2 regions of the Exiguobacterium sp. s11 genome follow, and region 2 is predicted to be linked to the other one. Evidence: a T-box and tRNA genes for the amino acid it is inferred to sense, from the RefSeq annotation. Region 2 holds a T-box; the other holds one or more tRNA genes.
The links. A T-box is a leader RNA that pairs with one kind of tRNA and senses whether it is charged. The one in region 2 lies ahead of ileS (isoleucine--tRNA ligase), so its partner is inferred to be a tRNA-Ile.
Positions count from the first base shown of each region.

Region 1 (10,238 bases), 420 kb from region 2:
ATCGTATGCGGGTTTCCCTCGCAGTAGATCTTCATACTGTTGTTCAAGGAATGATGTTCCGACACGGTCATTCAAGCTGTAGCCTTTTGCTTTGAACTCCGCTTGTTGTTCTGCTGGAATCTTCGAATACTTCCCGAAGATATTCCGAAGTGTTCCTTCATATGGATAAGATCGCTCGTAGAACGGTTCCACCGATACACCCTTTAAATCTTCTAGATTTTCATCGATGATTGCCATCTCTTTTGCGGAAGCACCGAGTTTGACGAGTTGTGGATCAAGCGCGTAACCGACTTCCATGTTGTGTTTGATCGCAATGACTTCCATTGTTTGATCGTCATAATCAATATCGTCTTTCGTAATCGCATCTAATCGGATTTGATCCTGTTCTGCGATTGATAGTTTACTTTGTGCTTCTGCTGAAGGATATTTCTGTTTGACGGCTTCTTGATAACGACGATCAGACTCTTTCGTGTTCGTCGCGATCCAGAAATCCTTAATATCACGTTCTGTGACTTTCCAATCTTTTTTCGGTAGATCAATGATTGCTGCAAGACGTTGTGCAATCTCAATGCGTTCATCGACTTTCGTCGTTTGTGCTCGACGGTAGACGATCGAGTATTTAGAAATCGTATCAACCAAAAGACGACCATCCCGGTCATAAATCTTTCCGCGTGGCACTTCATATTTTGATGCGATCATTTCTGTTTTTTGAACTTCCCGCGAAATTTTCTCACCATTGACGATTTGCACGACTCCTAAACGGAAAATCAAAATCGCAAACAATAAAAAAACGACGAAGAACATTAAATTCAGACGAAGCGGCAGATGATTACGCCGTTTTCCTCGTACGGTAATTCGTTTAGCCATGGCGTACTCCCCTATCGTTCAAAAGTCATCTTGTTTCATTATATAGAAGGAAACTTTCCATAACAACCTATCCCATCATTTTCCGCATAAAAAAAAGCGTATCGTTCACAATTGAACGATACGCTCGTTTTCACATTACTTCGCGTCAGCGTAAAGCTTCGCTACGTGATCCCAATCAACGACGTTGAAGAACGCATTGATGTAATCAGGACGACGGTTTTGGTAGTTGAGATAGTATGCATGTTCCCAAACATCAAGACCGAGGATTGGTGTTTTGCCTTCCATGACTGGTGTATCTTGGTTTGGTGTCGAAACGACCGCCAATTTTCCACCGTCAACGATTAACCAAGCCCAACCTGAACCAAAACGAGTTGTTGCTGCTTTCGCGAATGCATCTTTGAATGCATCGAATGATCCGAAGGCTTCGTCGATTGCTACCGCGAGTTCCCCTGTTGGAGCAGCACCATCGTTCTTCTTCAACAGTTTCCAGAAGAATGAGTGGTTCCAGTGACCGCCACCGTTGTTACGGACTGCAGTTTGAATGTTTGCTGGGAGAGCATCCAAGTTTTGAAGAAGTTCTTCAAGTGACTTTCCTTCATGTTCTGTACCCTCAAGCGCCGCATTCACGTTCGTGACATACGTGTTGTGGTGTTTCGTGTGGTGAATCTCCATCGTACGAGCATCGATATGTGGCTCAAGCGCATCATAAGCGTAGCCGAGTTCTGGTAATTCAAATTTTGACATGTTCATGTCCCCCTTTGTACTATTTTCGAAAACTTCAATACCCTTTAAGACTAGCAAAAGAACCTGTGTTGACGCAAGTCAAGACCCTCGGATTTACTCGACTTCTCGTGGAGCAAAAACTGATACACCACCACCCGGAACTGGGAAGACACCAAATCCTTCATCGTCGATCACAACAGGGTGATCTTGATAGTTCGTATAGTCAAACCATTCTTGACCTGCACGTTCTTCACCGACAAACATCCGTTTTTCACACATGTCGGCATTCGACAATAAGACCGCACAGCCGGAGTTCTCAATTTCCTCAACTCCACGACGAACCCAACCGACACAATGTGGATCATCGAGATAATCTTCTTGTTCACCATACGCTTTGTGATAACGTGCATAGAGTAAGGCATCAATCATTTCTTTTTTTCCTTCTACCGGATGTGGTCCTTGCACACCATAATAGTCACCGTAGAAGACACATGGATAACCATCTTTACGAAGTAAAATCGCCGCGTAAGCATGTTGTTTAAACCAGTCATCCACCCACGACTCCAGTGATTCGCCCGGTTGTGAATCGTGATTATCGACGAACGTGACGGCATTCGTCGGGTGTGATTCGACAAGGGTATCCGCAAACAACGTCGTCATATCAAAGTCTTGCCCCTGCTTCGAAGCTTCATGGAACTTGTAATGAAGCGGAACATCGAATAAATCGATCGTATAGTCGACGCTATCGAGGAAATGACGACAATCATCGAGATCTGATTTCCAGAACTCACCGACCATATAGAAGTCACCTTCACTTTTTTCAATCATTGATTTTGCGAATTCATGAACGAATTCATAGTTGATATGTTTGATGGCATCGAGTCGGAAACCTTGGCAATCAATTGTTTCTTGGAACCAATGTCCCCAGCGGATCATTTCTTCTCGGACTTCAGGGTGATTATAATCGATGTTCGCGAACATCAAATAGTCATAGTTTCCGAATTCATCATCGACTTGATCATTCCAATCTTTATTTTTACCGGAAATTTTAAAGACACCCGTCTTTTCTTCACGAGCATCAAAATCCGTTCCATTGAAAAATTCATGTGTCCAGATGAAATCTGAATATTTTCCGTTACGTCCCGGGAACGTAAACTTCGTCCAAGCTTCGATTTCAAACTCTTCTGAAATTTCTTTCGAACGATCTTCCGGATGGACTTCGACGACATTGATCGTCTCGAGTTCATCGGCTGCTGCTTTATGGTTCATGACGACATCCGCGTAAACAGCGATATCGTTCTCACGAGCAACCTGGATCGCTTCGACGAGTTCATCTTTCGTACCGTATTTCGTACGGACCGTTCCTTTTTGATCAAATTCGCCTAAATCATAGACGTCATAGATGCCATATCCTGTATCTTCATCCGATTGACCTTTTGACGCCGGTGGAATCCACACGGACGTGATGCCGGCAGCACGTAATTCAGGCGCCCGCTCTTTCAAGCGTTGCCAGTGCTTCCCATCATTCTCTACATGCCACTCAAAAAACTGCATCATCGTATGGTTACGTTCCATCTCTCTTCGCTCTCCCTTAGTTACTATAGTATGAATATTATTACAATATCTTTACTATTCCCCGGGGGAACAAAAATAAACGCTCCTCGTTTTTCAACGAGAAGCGTTCTACTGAATGGACCCTGCAGGGCTCGAACCTGCGACCGGACGGTTATGAGCCGTCTGCTCTGACCAGCTGAGCTAAGGGTCCTTAAGTAATAGTAGCGGCGGAGGGAGTCGAACCCACGACCTCACGGGTATGAACCGTACGCTCTAGCCAGCTGAGCTACACCGCCATGATGTATGTTTCTTACTCTTACTAGATTACGAGATGTGGCGAAACTTGTCAATATGCTATTTCAAAAAAATAAACAGCTGATTTCATTTTTTGAAATCAGCTGTCATAGATAAATCGTATTTCACTTAGTTCGTTAATGCGGTCCGCTGTTCAAGGACGAGATCCGTGATGTTGACAGCGTGATCGCCAATTCGTTCGAGGTTCGACAAGAGATCGACGAAAATCATCCCTGCTTGTCCCGTACATTCGCCAGCGTTAACACGAAGGACATGATGCTTACGGAATGAACGTTCGAGTGCATCGAGTTTACCTTCGAGTTCAAGAACTTTTCGAGCCCGTGTGACATCATCCTCTTCGACAGCGCGAACGGCACAATCGACGATTTCTTGTGTCAAAGCGTACATGTCATCAAGTTCTTGCTTCGCTGATGATGTGAACTGAATCCGGTTGACGATTTGGAAGTCAACCAATTCGACGATGTTTTCAACGTGGTCACCAATCCGTTCAAAATCATTGACGGCATGCATCAGTAACGAGTGCTCATTTGATTCACGTTCTGATAAATCATGTGCCGCTACTTTAACGAGATAACTCGTGACTTCTGTATTTAAATGGTTGATCGCATATTCAATCTGTTGTGATTCCGATACATCTTTCTTATCATGCGATTGTGTGTAACGCTGTGCTTTTGCAAGTGCGTCTTTCGAGAATTCACCCATACGCAATACTTCGAGCTTTGCTTGGTTTAATGCGAGTGCTGAAGATTGGTTCAAGATATTTTGATCCAGATGACGCGGTTTTGAATCAATCGTCGTATCCGTACCCGGTACGATTTTTTGTACAAGCCATGCGATTTGCGCAATGAACCAACACTGAATCAACGTATTGACGACGTTGAATGTTCCATGTGCAAAGGCGATTTGCATCTTTGGACCTAAATCAAGCGCGCCCGTGATCCAAGTAATGAAATTCGAGAAGATCGGTAAAGCAATCAAGAATAAAATCGTCCCGATAATGTTGAAGATGACGTGTGCTGCTGCTGTTCGTTTAGCTGCAATCGACGCACCAAGTGCTGCGAGTACTGCTGTGATCGTCGTTCCGATGTTATCACCGAACAAGACGGGAAGTGCTGCTTTGATATCGATCATGCCACCAGCGTATAGCTCTTGTAAGATACCGATCGTTGCTGACGACGACTGAACAAGAACGGTAAAGATCGTTCCGACGAATACACCAAGCAATGGGTTATCCGACATCGATACCGTCAACTCACGGAACCAGACACTTGACTCAAGTGGAGCCATTCCGTCGCCCATCAATGTCAAACCATAGAACAATGCACCGAAGCCAAAGAAAATCTGTCCGATGTATTGAACCCGTTCTTTATTGAAGAAGAAGATCAAGAAAGCACCAATTGCGATTGCTGGAAGCGCAGCTTCCTTGACGTTAAAGCCGATGATGAAGGCCGTAATCGTTGTTCCGATGTTAGCCCCCATGACGACTCCAATCGCCTGTCGTAAATTCATCAGACCTGCACTAACGAGTCCGACGACGATGACGGTCGTCCCTGACGACGACTGTATCAAAATCGTGACGACGATACCTGCTAGGATACCTAACAGTGGGTTCGTCGTATATTTATCGAGGATATAACGTAATCGGTCTCCTGCTGTTTTTTGGAGCCCATCTCCCATATACTTAATACCGAATAGGAAAATCCCGAGTCCACCGATGAAGGTGAAAATCATTTCCTGCAAATCATAGTTCATCTTGCCAGCTCCTTTATTTCATGTGGATTGATGTGTTTGTAAAGTTTATTTTCTCAACTCCCCCATTATGTAAAGGTCTTTTGAACTTGTAAATAGTTTTTGAGACATCCGTTTGTTAAGGTTTTATTAATCTGTACCATTACACGAAAAACCTTTATTACCAATCAAAATCGAATAAATAAAATCTGTTATAAAACAGTAGAAAGAGTGATTTTCTTGTCATTTTTACGTCAACTAATTAATTACTTACAAACTTCTTTAATTCCAAATCGTCCGTTTTTGCGTCTTCGTTTGGCAGATGTTTCCCTTTATTTTTGTGGATTAGCTTGGATTTCATTTTGGACGACGGTCATTGATTCCTTCTTTTTACAAAAAAACATCCCAATCGTCGTCTGGTTCATCCTTCATTTCATCTTTATCGCAATCGCTGTATTACTTTACGTATTGTTTATGGCGTATCTAACGAAGGGATTTGTCCGATTGTTACTTCCCCGTCCGTGGGCGTATCGCCAAACGTTTCCTTACACAGTTGCGACGAATCTCTGGTCTTTCCCACTCGGTATGCTTCTATACCAACTCGATTATCCTCGCTTCGGAATCGGGATACTCGTAATCGGACACCTCGTCTACACATTAGTTCCATTATGGATTGCCCGTTCCGCGAAGTCACGCGCTTCACGCAAACCTCAATGAGTATCAAAATCAGGCGTCCGACGGATTGACGGACGTCCTTCTTTCATTAAACAATTGTAAATGTTCGATTTTCGTTCTTGTTTCTCGATTTTTAGGGAATAGTTCGATATGATAGGAAGGGTAAAGATAAACAATATGGCGGTATGCCACAAAAGGAGATTTTCGATATGCCGAAAATGGTCCATCGCTCTAAGACTCGTCCTGTTCGTGTAGGGGACCTTGTCATTGGTGGAAATAATGAAGTCATCATCCAAAGTATGACGACAACTAAAACACACGACGTCGAAGCGACAGTCGCTGAAATTCTACGTCTTGAAGAAGCTGGTTGCCAAATCGTCCGCGTCGCTTGTCCAGAAGAACGTGATGCGCTCGCACTTGCAGAAATCAAAAGCCGAATCAACATTCCGCTTGTCGTAGACATCCACTTCAACTATAAACTTGCGCTCATGGCAATCGAAGCTGGCGTCGATAAAATCCGGATCAACCCGGGTAACATCGGTCGCCGCGAAAAGGTCGAAGCCGTCGTGACAGCAGCCAAAGCGAAAAACATCCCAATCCGGATCGGGGTAAACGCCGGTTCACTTGAAAAGCACATTCTTGAAAAATACGGCTACCCGACAGCACGTGGTATGGTCGAGAGTGCGTTGCACCACATTAAGATCCTCGAAGATCTCGACTTCCATGACATCATCGTCTCGCTTAAGGCATCAGACGTACAGTTGGCGCTTGAAGCGTATCAACTTGCTTCTGAATCGTTCGACTATCCACTTCACGTCGGGATCACGGAATCTGGTCCACTTCGCTCTGGTTCATTAAAATCAGCAGCGGGACTTGGCGCGATCTTGTCACGCGGAATCGGAAACACGGTTCGTGTATCTCTTTCAGCGGATCCTGTCGAAGAAGTAAAAGTCGCAAAAGAAGTCTTGAAATCATTTGGTCTCGCGGCGAATGCGGCGACATTGATCTCATGCCCAACATGTGGTCGGATCGAAATCGATTTGATGTCGATCGCTGCAGAAATCGAAGACTATATCGAAAACATCCAAGCGAACATCAAAGTCGCGGTTCTCGGATGTGCGGTCAACGGTCCTGGTGAAGCACGTGAAGCTGATATCGGTATCGCTGGCGCACGCAACGAAGGATTATTGTTCCGTCACGGAGAAATCATCCGTAAAGTACCGGAAGCAACGATGGTCGAAGAATTGAAGAAAGAGATTGATGCAATCGTTCTCGAAAAACAGGCTGAAAAAGAAGCCGAAAAAGCAAATCACGCATAAGTGGAAGACTCCTCCCTCGCGAGGAGTCTTTTTTCCTATCTCGATTTCGACTATGTTATACTAAGTGAAGAAAAATTTTTAGAACGTGGGTGACTGTAAATGAAAATTGGAATCGACATTGATGGAACGATCACACATCCATCCTCTTGCTTCACTTACATGAATAAACATCTCGGAACGTCGATTGACTTCAATCAGGCGTCCGAGTATGAATTGCATACGTATACCGATATGAATCAAATCGAATTTTGGGACTACATGGTGAACTCTGGTCACGAGACAGGCATTTATCGTGAATCCATCCCTCAAGAACATGTTCGTCATCACTTATGGAATTTGCGGAAGCAATATGATCTCCATTACGTAACAGCACGATCGGAGCTCGTTCGTCCTGTAACAGAAGAGTGGATCAAACAACACGAACTTCCTCTTGATTCCTTGATCATGACGGGATCACACGACAAAGTACAAGTCGTCCGTGATTTATCACTCGATTTATTCATGGAAGATCGATTAGAGAATGCTGTACAAATCGCAGAAGACACCTCTATTCCTGTAATCTTGTTCGATGCACCTTATAACCGTAAAGCCGTACCGAATAATGTCATTCGTGTCGCTTCCTGGAATGAGGCCGTTCAAGAGATTCAAAAATTTGCACCAATTCGTTAAAACAGCCGATTAGGCTGTTTTTTCCATTTTCTATGCCATTATCCGATGAGATAGCATACAATGGCATTAGATTTAGATTTTCTAATAGAAAGGGTTTCATGATGCTTACGACAGTGAATATCTTTTTCGTCAATATCTGTATTATCTTTCTTGTCTCTACATTCACTTTTTATCTGTTGCGTGATCGCTTACCGATTCAACCAGACTCGATGATGTCCACTCGCCTGTATTTCGGACTCTCGAATGGAGTAACAGGAATTCTCCTTATGCACCACGCCATCGATTTAAATGGGGCACTGATCGATTTACGATTGTTACCTCTCGCTTTATCCGCCCTATTTGGCGGTAACGTCAGTATCGCAGTGACAGGAACGATGCTTCTATTTTATCGGTTCTTGATTCATGACGGCGCTTCACTGAATGTTCTACTTAGTTCTGTCATCACACTACTTGGTTTTTTAATTCTTTCGTTTATTTGTCGCCGATTTATCACACGACAAGGGTACTTCTTTTCCGCCATCGTCACGGTCGGTTCATTACTTGTTCTTTGGCGACTGATCATAAGCAATTCTCCTGTCGATGCATGGGAAACGATCTATATTCCCTATTTTATCCTAACGATTGGTGGAGCGATTTTGTTTTATCGGTTATCCTCGCTCCTTCAACAGCACTTTGTTCTGTACTCCTATCAATCCTACCTCGCATCGACCGATCAGTTGACACGGCTTGCGAATCGACATGTCATTTTAGAAAAAGTAACGACGCTCGAAAAAAGTAACGCCTCTTGGAGTGTGATTCTATTCGATTTGGATCATTTCAAGACTGTGAACGATACACACGGTCACGCCATCGGTGACGCCGTCTTACGCCATTTTTCGATTATATTGAATGAATATTGTCCTGTACCAGTCACGGTCGGCCGATATGGAGGTGAAGAATTCATCATCATCATTCCGGATAGCGAACAATATACTCCTGTTATCATAGCGGAAACGATCGTAACAGCCGTTCAGCAAACACCGTTCGTGATGCAGGATCATGCCGTATCAATCACCGTATCCGCTGGAATTGCTTACGCTCATCATCTGCCTGCTGAAATGGTCTTTAAGCAAGCAGATGCCGCTTTATATGAGGCAAAAACGCAAGGTCGAAATCAATATCGACTGTACCAATCATAAGTATTGTATGAAAAAGCCACTTCTCTCCGAAAAATTCGGACTGAAGTGGCTTTTTTTGATTAATGAATCGTTCCTTCATTCGTTTTTTGTAGCAGACAGATGATTTCTTTAAGTGGTACGGGTTTAGCGAAGAAATAGCCTTGGAACAAATGAATCCCGATTTCTTTGGCAATGCGTACTTCCTCTCCTGTCTCTACTCCTTCAACGATACATTCGACATGCATCGACTCACTCAATTGAAAAATCGACTCAAGAATCGATTGTCGTTTATCCGATGCTCCAATTTGTTCAATGAATTGCTTCGGAATCTTTAATTGACGTAACGGTAATAAACGTTCGAGGACGTGATAAGACGCATGACCAGTACCGAAATCATCAAGCGAAACTGGGAAATCAAGCGTTTTGATGCGCTTGAGCGCTCGATGAATCGACTGACTCTCAAAATCGAGCGACTGACTTTCCGTAATCTCAATCTTAATCTGTTGCGGCTTTAATGCATACTTGAGTAACGTTCGTTCAATGAATGGCATGAACGACTCACTCGTCAACTGTCGTGGTGATACATTGACTGACAACGTAAACTCATCCGGAACCAGACCGACCAATGCTTTACGCGTCTTACATCCTTCCTCAAAGATCCACTCACCTAGACGAATGATCAAGTCACTTTTTTCAGCAATCGGGATGAACACGGATGGTCGATCGGCTCCCTGTAGCGGGGTCTTCCATCGAACCAATGCTTCGAGACCGATGAATTGCTCTGATCGAACATCGTATTGCAGTTGATAGACGAGGTGAAAATCCGTTTCAATATTAGCCTGTGCTAACGATTGTGCTGCTTTGACTCGTAATTCTTGATCCTTACGCCATTCTTGGTCAATACACATCACACGTTCGTTTTGTTGCGCTGCTTCTTGTAAGGCAGTCAATAATTGCTGCACCCGACGCTTTCGATTGTCGGTCGCCCCATCGCCATTATCAATGACGATGGATATGTTGACATAGACATGATGCCCCTCGATTTCGTATGGTACGGAAATTTCTTGGCTCAATTCTTCCATCGCTTCCTTACATGCCACCTCGTCCGGCTTTTCCATGACAATCAATAACGTCCCTGCTTCAATCCGAGCAAACGCTTGATAAGGAGGTAGTTGTCTCTTGAGTCGCTCGATACAGGCGCGTAGTACTTGTAACTGAATATCTTCTCCAA
Region 1 is NZ_JACSNF010000002.1:199,160-209,397, reverse strand. It holds gene KNQ12_RS08690 (peptidoglycan D,D-transpeptidase FtsI family protein) at 1-867, opposite strand, end outside; gene KNQ12_RS08685 (superoxide dismutase) at 1,003-1,611, opposite strand; gene KNQ12_RS08680 (alpha-amylase) at 1,705-3,165, opposite strand; tRNA gene KNQ12_RS08675 (tRNA-Ile) at 3,282-3,355, opposite strand; tRNA gene KNQ12_RS08670 (tRNA-Met) at 3,367-3,440, opposite strand; gene KNQ12_RS08665 (Na/Pi cotransporter family protein) at 3,568-5,211, opposite strand; gene KNQ12_RS08660 (hypothetical protein) at 5,419-5,904, shown strand; gene ispG (flavodoxin-dependent (E)-4-hydroxy-3-methylbut-2-enyl-diphosphate synthase) at 6,072-7,181, shown strand; gene KNQ12_RS08650 (5' nucleotidase, NT5C type) at 7,281-7,850, shown strand; gene KNQ12_RS08645 (GGDEF domain-containing protein) at 7,952-9,028, shown strand; gene KNQ12_RS08640 (GGDEF domain-containing phosphodiesterase) at 9,088-10,238, opposite strand, start outside.
Region 1: it has a tRNA-Ile gene. The T-box ahead of ileS (isoleucine--tRNA ligase) is inferred to sense a tRNA for this amino acid. The anticodon was not compared.

Region 2 (10,238 bases):
CCGTCTACCTTGTCCCACCTCGACCTCTGCCCCGTTCGCACCAATGACCGGACAATCCAGTCCGTGTTGCGCTAGAATCCGTCGTGCATCAAAAGCAGCTCGCCCGGTGACGATGATGACGATATCTCCTTGGGCTTGCCGTTTCTTGATGGCTGACTGATTTTCCGCCGAAATTCCGTGTTCCTTATTTAATAACGTTCCATCTAAATCAATCGCAAAGCATCGCATCGCATCGCGTTTCCCCCTTTTCGTGTCCTCTTGATGCTACATGCTGAAACGCGTCCCAGTGCAACAAAAAATCTTGAATGAACAGTTCATTCAAGATTTTTTGTTTTTTATCCTTTGCTTCCAATGGAGAGGTGATGTGCTGTCCGTTGTTTTTGAACATACTCCATCAAGATCGGTCGTTCCGGTGGATTGAGGTTTTCTGGTAGCTGATCCATAGCGAAAAAGCGTAATTCTGCGACTTCTGACGGATCCCGAACCACTTCACCCGTATAAGCTGTACACAGAAATGCCGAAATCACATTATAGACTTCATCCCCATGCGGATACTTATAGTAAAACGCATCACCCGAATAGACGTTCAATAATTCGAGATGCTCCGCTTCAAGACCGGTCTCTTCCCTTAATTCTCGTTTTGCTGTTTCTACGAGCGTCTCCCCGATCTCAAGCGCTCCACCAGCGAGTCCCCAGCAACCATTATCTTGCCGTAGTTGTAATAAGACTTCTTGTTTATCGTTGACGACGATGACACACGCCCCTGCCATGACGAGTGGTCGTGTGCCGACGAGTTTGCGTAATTCTGTGATATATCCCATGTCATTCAGTCCTTTTCCATTTAAATCACTTTCGTTCGGACGCGCATCCGTTTGAGTCCCGTCAATAGGAGACACAACAAGATGATGCCCGAAACAAAAAGTACGTACGTATGAATCGTAAAGATGGAACGGAAATCGATCAGTGCCACATTCTGCTGCATCTCAATCCAACTACTTAGTATGATTCCACTGATTGCAAGTAAGATGAGTACTCCGACCTGTCGACGTGTCAGTGAGACATACGTCAAAACGCGCATGCCTTCACGGATCACGAATGGTAGGAGAACGAGGAGTGCTGCGACCGGTAAGATGACCGGGTCACCGCCTTGCTGAATCGGCATCGACCGGGTCAAATAGCCAAACAGAAAAAAGAAACCACATACGAACAACAATAATCCGAACGCGATACTCGCATTCACCGCTTTGTTCATCTTACTTCCCTCACTTTTTAGAATAATGAATTATGAAGAAACGGTACTTTGATGCCAAATACCCGCTGCATCAAGTCGGACCCGATGTCTGCCGTCGAGTTCCATCTCGATCGGACTGATCTTCGCCGTCTTCGGTGAGAACAACCATGTCCGTCCTTCTGGGACGAGCAAAATATGCGTTCCATCCACGACCGGTCCGAGGAAGTTGAGTGACGCGCCATTGAGCGGACGTTCCCGTCGCTCGAGAACGCCGATTTCTGCTAACTGCTCACCCACTTCAAGCACATCTTTCACCGTCAGACTCATCTCACCGATTCCGAGGATGTCGGATACATCAAACGTCAATTTCGCTTTAGATGGATTGATTTGATGCCGCGCGATCAGTTCCAAGACATTTTCATCTGAATCATAAAAATAGCAGGAATGCGAATCCGTGAAGTCAAAATAAATCTCATCCTGTCCGTCTTCGATCAAGAGTGGTGTCCGCTCTACGAGCCACGCTTTACCTTGTTGGAAGACGTTTTCCGGAATGTTGAACGCCATATGGTACTGCGTATCAACATCGTCCGTCAGTTGATATGTCAGCTGATCGGTACCGATTTGCATCGTAAACGACTCATTCGTTTCCGAGACGAGCGGAAATCCGATCTGGTTTATGTAAAAAGCCTTCATCGCCGGTAGATGGCGTGTCACAAGAATGGTTTTTGAAATGTTCAAGCTGATGACCTTCCTTCATTTGCAGTAAAATTTATCAAAAAGTGATGTACTTTATTTTACCACTAATGGTAAAATCATGACGATATAAAAGTCTGATTTTTCAGATATTTTTATACATGAGAGGATGTTTAGATGAAATTACTAATCGCTCAACCGAAACGCGAGACCGGGCTCGCACAATTCGAACGCGAGATTGCCGCTTATCCTGAAGTCGATCTGATCGTCTATCCGGAAGGATACTGCACGATCGCAGAACTCGATCGCGTACAACATCTTGCCAAACAATTCAGGACAGCCGTTGTCCTCGGTTACAAAGATACGACGAATCTCGATCGCGCCGTCATTATTGATGCGACTGGTACGATTCTTCTTGATCGCGCAAAAACACCAGAAGCTGGACCGCTTTATACACCATCAACAGCAAACGACGGGTCGTTCCGCTATGGATACGTCCTCTGCCGTGAAATCTTCTTAGGAAAAGACGGACTACGCGAGGAATCCGGACTTGATCTCATCTTTAACCCGATTGGCGTCGGCATGTTCAGCGAGGAACAATACGTTGAGTGGTCCGGTGAAGCGCGTATCATCAGTCAGGCGCAACGAGCACTCATGATCGGAACGAGTCATGCCGATGGTTCGTACCGCAACTGTGGTTTTTCGATTCCGATTGCCTTCATCTATGACGAGACCGGTGAACCGTTGCTGTTGTCTCATAACGATACGCGGACACGTCTGTTTGATACGGTCACGCGTCACGTCGAAGTCGTCGGTACACCCTCTTTATCGTAAACGAACACACGCTTCTTCTGACTGGAAGAAGCGTGCTATTCCTTCAGGAGGTGCTCTTATGTCTCAAACAGGTCGTGCGTCATTCTTTTGGAAACGATACTTCTATGTCTTCTTTCCTTTGTTCATCTTAGGCGTTAGTCACGAATCATACCTGGTCGATAATCCGTTAGCTAACCTTGAGGACATCGGCGAGTTCGTCTTCTTCTTTTGCCTTTATCTGTTTAATTTTGCCGTTCTTGCCGCTTTTTTGACGAATCTGTGGTGGTTCTTCCTTCCGACAAAACCCGCTCATTCCGAAACCAATTTTTGATAAGAAACGAGTGTCGCCCGTTCATTGAGCGGTTGACTGACACCGGTCAATCGATAGCCCATCTTCTCATAGAAATAACAGTTACGTGTCTCTTCGCGAATCGTCCGCAGTTCCCATATCGTTGCAGTCGGATAAGCTGCTTCAACGAGCTGTAATGCGCGTTGGGCGATCCCTTCACCTTGACGGGCTGGATCTAAGAACATCGGACTGATCGCGTAGCGACTCGGTGCTTTCGCAACGACACAAATCCCGCCGACGACGACATCGTCGACGATGATTTGATGAAACGTAATACTTGGATGCGTGATCCGGTGAATGACACGATCGATCGATTCGTTCGCCGGATTCGTTGCAAAATCCTGATACCGCTCGAGCGTCTCTGAAAACGCCTCGAGTTGAAGCGTGTGAAGCTTCGGAGCGTCTGTAAGAGACGCTACCTTTAATTGAATATCCACTGAACCTCTTCCTCTCTTACCGGAACCATTCCCAAAATGGCGTGCCTTGCGCGACGATCAAGTAGTCGAGCCATCGCTCGAAGCCAAACGGCATTGCGTCTTCTTCCCATTCCTCGAAATTAAGAAATTCTCCACTCCAGATCCGATTTCCTGCCGGGCGATTCATCTCGTAGACGATCCACTCCCCGTCTGGTCCTGCACCGATCGCTAAGAAGTTTTCGGGACATTCCCACATCTCGCTATACGTCAGGCAATCCTCGATCGAAAAGAGTTCGAATCCATCGTTGTAGGATAACGTTTCGTGCTGGACAGCTTCGCCCCGTTATGTTGACGCAAGAACGCCTGATAGTCGTCTGCCGTCCAGTCAGGTAACAGCGCGAGCTGTTCGTCCGTTGCTCCTCGGTTAAAGATGAAACGTTCTCGGGCAACATATCCTTCTTCTTTTTGGACCTCTAACAAACCGTCGACGAGTCGACCTTTTAATGCTTCTAATGCAATCATGCTCTTCTCCTTAACAATATTCTTTCGTTGGTGTGAACGAGACACCGACATCGTGTCCGCCTAGCTGAACATCCCCTGCTCCCTGTAGCGGTTCAGTTCGCACGGAGGATAAGGCAAGGTGTTTGAATAACAAAGGCTCAAACGTCTCGACGATCGGTTGGAACGTCGCATCGACCGACAAGACGAGATCGATTCGGGCGTCCCGCGATAACGCTTGTGCCTTTCGTTCAGATTGGATATAGCGGACGAGCTCCCGCATCCAGCGTTCCTGCTCCAGTGCTTCCGTGATCCGCGTATCGAGCGTTACGGTGAGTCCACCATTCGTCGTAGCAGCAAAGCCCGTCTTGACGATCGGTTCGACGACGACGTCCGCTTGACGCACTTCGACTTCATCGCCTGATGCGGTCTGATAGATCAATCTTCCGGTCTCGAGCAAGACGGAAGTCTCCTGTGCAGACAATTGTTGTAGCCATTGGTGGATCGCGTTCGCTTGCTGTGCGAATTTCGCTCCGGCTACGCGGAAGTTCAGTTTAAGACGGAACTGTGTCGTCGCTTGCGTCGTCGGGACGATTTGGACGTCTTTTACATTCAGTTCCTCTTGGATGATTGCCGTATAATCCGCCCACGAAAAGGTTTCGCTCGATTGGACGCTTAAGCTAGCAAGCGGTTGTTTTACTTTTAAGGCGTGCGTATTACGTACTTGTCGTCCTAACTCGACAACAGAGACAACCTGTGCCATTTCGTATTCCAGATCAGGTCGGAGCATCGATTGATCGGCAACCGGATAATCCGCTTCATGTACGCTCATTCCTGTTAATCGCTGATAGACATCATCAGCAAGGTACGGCGTGAACGGAGCGAGTAGTCGTGCCGTCGTCGAAAGTGCGAAGTGGAGCGTCGTGTACGCGGCTTGTTTCTCTTGCGACCAGTCAGCTTGCCAGAAACGTTCCCGAGAACGGCGGATGTACCAGTTACTGATCTCATCGACGAGTTGCGCAAGACTCCGCGCTGCTTGAGTCAATTGATAATCGTCCATCGCATCCGTCACGTCTTGCGTCGTCTGTTGGACTCGCGAGAGCAACCATTCGTCGAGACGCGTCCGTTTTTGCGGACGTGAGCTATCAAATCCGTCTAGCTCAGCATACGTCAGATAAAACTGGACGGCATGATCCAGCGTATCGACTAGTTTTGATTTTGCTTCTTGGACGATCCGCTCGGCAAACCGTTTCGCACTCCACGGACTGCTGTCGACGAGTAGCGCCCAGCGTAAGCTATCAGCACTATATGCTTCGATCAATGCCACCGGATCGAGTGCATTCCCACGACTCTTCGACATCTTCTGCCCGTTCTCATCGAGGACATGACCGAGTGCGAGGACACGCTTATAGGCAGGCTGTCCCGTGAAGAGTGTCGAGATCGCTTGCAAGCTGTAGAACCAGCCCCGTGTCTGATCGATGCCTTCGATGACGACATCGGCTGGATAGCGGTTAAGCGTCTGCGTCCGTGACGGATAATGCTGTTGCGCGAACGGCATCGCTCCGCTATCAAACCAGACATCGATGACTTCTGGTGTCCGGTGCATCACTCCCTGACACGTCGGACACGAGACCGATAACGCATCGACGTATGGTTTATGCAACTCGACAGATTCCGTCGATGTCGTCGTCCGGCGTAACAGGTCAGCCTTGTTTTTTGGAACGAACGTCGTGTCACACGCTTCACACTCCCAGACGTTCAGTGGTGTGCCCCAGTAGCGATTACGACTGATGTTCCAGTCGACGAGTTGCTCAAGGAACTTCCCGAACCGCCCTTCCTTGACGTGGTCGGGATACCACGTCACAGACGCATTGTTCGCAAGGAGTTGTTCCTTGACGGCTGTCGTCTCGATGAACCAGTTGTCTTGTGCGTAATAGAGCAGTGGCGAGTCACATCGCCAACAATGCGGATAGCTGTGCGTATAGCGTTTTTTCGCAAACAAGCGTCCCCGTTCAGCGAGCAGCTGGATGATTGCAACGTCTGACTCCTTGACGAATCGACCAACGAGTGGTGGAACGGCATCCGTGTAACACCCAGCAGCATCGACGACATTAACGAATGACAGACCGTTTTCCCGGACGACCCGGTAATCTTCTTCCCCGTACGCTGGAGCAAGGTGGACAAGTCCGGTTCCGCTCGTCGCTTGGACGAAGGACGCCCCGACGACCGTGTGACCGTTCTCTGGCGTCACGAAATCAAACGGTGGTTCATAACGCAAGCCGACGAGTTCCGCACCGAGCTGTTCGGATACGACCTCGACGGATTCTGAGAACAGTTCAGCGACTAACGCTTTTGCGACAATGAATCGCTCTCCTTCAAACGCTACCGTGACATACGTCAATTCCGGATGAACCGCCACCGCGACGTTTGCCGGTAAAGTCCAAGGTGTCGTCGTCCATGCAAGCAGAAATGTCTGCTCCATACCGACGATCGGAAGTTTGACCGTCGCCGATAAGTCCGTCACGTCCTGATAGCCTTGCGCGACTTCATGGGAACTGAGTGATGTCTGACAGCTCGGACAATACGGTGACACACGGTGTCCCTTCGTCAACCAGCCTTTGTCATGGATCGTCCCGAGGATATGCCAGACGCTTTCGATATACTCGTCCTCCATCGTCACGTAAGGATCATCCATATCGACCCAGTAGCCGAGTTTTTCCGTGAAGGAGCGCCACTGTGCTTCGTAGGAGAAGACACTTTCCTTACAGCGTGCGATGAATGCTTCAACACCATAGTCTTCGATCGCTTGTTTGCCGGAGATGCCGAGTTGTTTCTCGACACCGAGTTCGACCGGTAGTCCATGCGTATCCCAGCCAGCTTTTCGCTCGACCCAAAACCCTTTCATCGTCTTATAGCGGGCGACGGTATCCTTGACGGTTCGTCCGAGCGCATGACCGACGTGGGGTAAACCGTTCGCAGTCGGCGGTCCTTCGTAGAATACGAATTCCGCTTCCGTGCGTTGTTCAATCGATCGTGCGAAGACCTGGTCTTGTTTCCATCTGTTTCGGACACGCGCTTCGCGTTGTTGTACGGTTTCTGCTTGATTTTGTGACGTCATCTCTTGTTCGCTCCTTTGTCGGTAACTAAGAGAATACAAAAAAGTCCGCCCCCTTTGACAGGGACGGACTTCACCGCGATACCACCCATATTCCGCCGAGAATGCTTATTCTCGACAGCACTTAGTTGCACACTATCATGCGCATTCCATGTAACGGTGGACACCCGGTCACGCTTACTGAATGGTTCAGCGTGACTTCTCAGAGAGGATCTTCATGATTGATCTGGCTACCGGCTCTCAGCAATCCCGGTTTTCTGTAAGGCAGAGGGACAATCATTACTCTTTCTCGTCAACGAAATGATATGCTCTTGTTGTGGAGAATCTTACCATATGCCTTAAACACTGCACAATAACTTTTTACATTTTCTTGCAAAGGAGTTTTTTGAATGTTACATACTTTCCCAACGCTTAAAACGGATCGTCTCGTCTTACGCGAAGTGTTACCCGAAGATGCTACGAGTGTCCTAGCCTATTTATCAGACGAACACGTCGTCAAACAGATGGGACTCTCCGCCTTTCAATCAGAAGCAGACGCGCTTGAAGAGATTGACTGGTATGCCTCGATTCGTCGCGATGGAACGGGTATCCGGTTCGGGATCGCATTACAAGAAGACGATGTCATCATCGGCAGTTGCGGTTTCTTGAATCAAGCGGAACGCCATCAGCGAGCAGAACTTGGGTTTGAGTTGAGCCCTGCCTATCAGGGACAAGGCATCGCGAAGGAAGCAGCGCTTGCGGTCATCGAATATGGCTTTACAGAACTTTCGCTCAACCGGATCGAAGCACTTGTCCTACCAGCAAACACCGCTTCGCAACGATTGCTTGAACGGCTCGGATTCCAACGTGAAGGGTTGCTTCGTCAATATGAAAACTCGCGTGGTCAGTTCGATGATTTGTATATGTACTCGATTTTGCGGAGTGATTGGTCGTCTTAAAAAGATAATCTGTGAAATATCAAAAGTCGTTTAGATGGGTAAATCCGTCTAAACGACTTTTATACCGTTTTATCGATAAGATCTTGCTTTTAAAAATTCAATGATCGGCAACAGTGTCAGTCCGATTGCGAACAAAACGATCAATAACAGATTCGCTGATTCATGTAAAAAGTAATCGAGACAGATGAATCCAAAAATCAGGACAATCAGGATTTTGTAGCTAACGAAGCCGCTTTCCGTCGTAATCTTTTTGCCGAGCTCATCTTCTGGCACAGGACGCTCGTCTTCTCCTGATCGTGCCCACGTAAAATACGAGAAGAACATGATCAATAGAATCGCCAATTGAACAATCGAGAAGAACGTTACATTATTTTCGATGATCATACTGATGACTGTAAGACTCGCAAGTATCACGAGCGTTACTAAAAATAAAACCGTTTTTTTCTTAGACATCCCATTCCTCCTGTTCTGAAATGAACAGATGATCGACTTGTGTCTGCAAGACTTTGGCGATATTAAACGCTAATTGTAAAGTCGGATCATACTTGTTGTTTTCAATCGCATTAATCGTCTGCCGACTAACCTGACAACGGTCAGCCAGTTCTTGTTGCGATAATTTTGCCGTTAGACGTCGTTCCTTGATGTGGTTTCTCACGTTCATCCCTCCACGACGTGTCAAATTCTTTTTACATATTTACTGTAATGAACTTCCATCATTATGTCAAAAACTTTTGACATAAAAATCATTAAAAAGACACGCTCTCATAACCAGAACGTGTCGTATATGATAGCTCAACCTCGTGGTGGAAATGGATCGTGTCCGTAGGAATCTTTTTCGCGAATCTGCCCTTCTTTGTTATGAATGACAAGCTCCGTCTTCTGTTTTTTCGCAATCCGACGCCCTTCTGCAATCGCTTCTTTCTGTGTAGCAAATCGCTTTGTTGCTCGAGTCGCACCAGCAGCTTTCACTTGATAGCCACCTTTAGGATGTGGCGTGACATGTTGCTCTCGTTTCATCACGTGACCTCCATTTCCTTAATCTATTTCATCTTAATGACACTATTTTAAAGTGCGGTTGCCTCTTCACTTGAATTTTCTACTAGCCTCTCGGGGGATGCAGTATACTAAAAGAAACGTTTGTTGCCTCGAAAGGAGTTGATATCGTGAATCATTTCGTCTGGCAAGTCCGGTTTTTACGCTTTATCGTCTTTGGTATCATCTTCAGTCTGTTCGGTTTAGCTGGTCTTGGTATCCCACTTGTCTGGCATGGTATCACGAAAAACTTGTTACTCGAGCGACCTGGCTACAGTGTTCTATTGACCGCATACCTTATCTTCATCCCGACTCTTTTGATTTTATTCCATGCGCTCCGCATCCTTCGATATATGTCGATGGCTCCTCCGGCTTTTCCGCTCATCACAGCTTCCATTCAATCAATGAAATTGTCTTTTTATATCGTCGCCATTTTAACGGCATGTCTCTTTCCCGTCTTTTTCTATATTGGTCAGATTGACGACGCGCCTGGTCTGATTATCATCGGAATCGGTTTGATTCTTGCTCCGTTGACAATCGGAACGCTACTTGCCTGTATCCAACAATTATTATTACGCTATGTGTTGCCTATGAAATCCTAACGTGAACGACCGAAAAACAAGTGCTCATGATTGTTTTTGTCATTCTAGCCGTTGCTTTTCCTACCTAACACTTTGTTCAATCTCGCTCCTAAGAGCGGGATTTTTTAGTTCGCGTCACATTGATGGCTATCCTGATGTCCCTGTTTCAACAGAATCTTCGATTGGCAACGTAGACATGTCATCAATCGAAATGTAGTTTTTTTTGTGCTGACCGCGTGTCTTCGTAATTCATTTTCATATACATGTCTTGCCTTGATTCGATGATCGACTTCACTTTCCATCTCAATCCCTCTTCCCTCAACTTGTATTTTTTTATCTACTATTTGCCCTGAATCATTCTTAATAAATCCTTTTTTAAGAAAAAACGGTTTTTCTTACGACCTTTTATAAAAAAATCGTCAAAAGGTCCTGTTTAATATGTATTTTAACGACCGATAAATGAATTACAGATAGAAAATATGAGTTGAAAGGACGGTTGCATGTGAAAAACACAACCAAGAACCATTCCATCCGAACACGTCTTTTAGTAATGATCAGTTTGATTTTGATTG
Region 2 is NZ_JACSNF010000002.1:620,246-630,483, reverse strand. It holds gene KNQ12_RS10900 (Cof-type HAD-IIB family hydrolase) at 1-228, opposite strand, end outside; gene KNQ12_RS10895 (NUDIX hydrolase) at 336-821, opposite strand; gene KNQ12_RS10890 (hypothetical protein) at 842-1,252, opposite strand; gene KNQ12_RS10885 (glyoxalase) at 1,283-1,969, opposite strand; gene KNQ12_RS10880 (carbon-nitrogen hydrolase family protein) at 2,102-2,758, shown strand; gene KNQ12_RS10875 (hypothetical protein) at 2,817-3,068, shown strand; gene KNQ12_RS17015 (GNAT family N-acetyltransferase) at 3,047-3,523, opposite strand; gene KNQ12_RS17010 (hypothetical protein) at 3,540-3,758, opposite strand; gene KNQ12_RS17005 (hypothetical protein) at 3,770-4,024, opposite strand; gene ileS (isoleucine--tRNA ligase) at 4,035-7,118, opposite strand; T-box leader at 7,175-7,420, opposite strand; gene KNQ12_RS10855 (GNAT family N-acetyltransferase) at 7,505-8,053, shown strand; gene KNQ12_RS10850 (hypothetical protein) at 8,123-8,506, opposite strand; gene KNQ12_RS10845 (helix-turn-helix transcriptional regulator) at 8,499-8,708, opposite strand; gene KNQ12_RS10840 (DUF2188 domain-containing protein) at 8,846-9,070, opposite strand; gene KNQ12_RS17000 (DUF2975 domain-containing protein) at 9,217-9,687, shown strand; gene KNQ12_RS10830 (methyl-accepting chemotaxis protein) at 10,217-10,238, shown strand, end outside.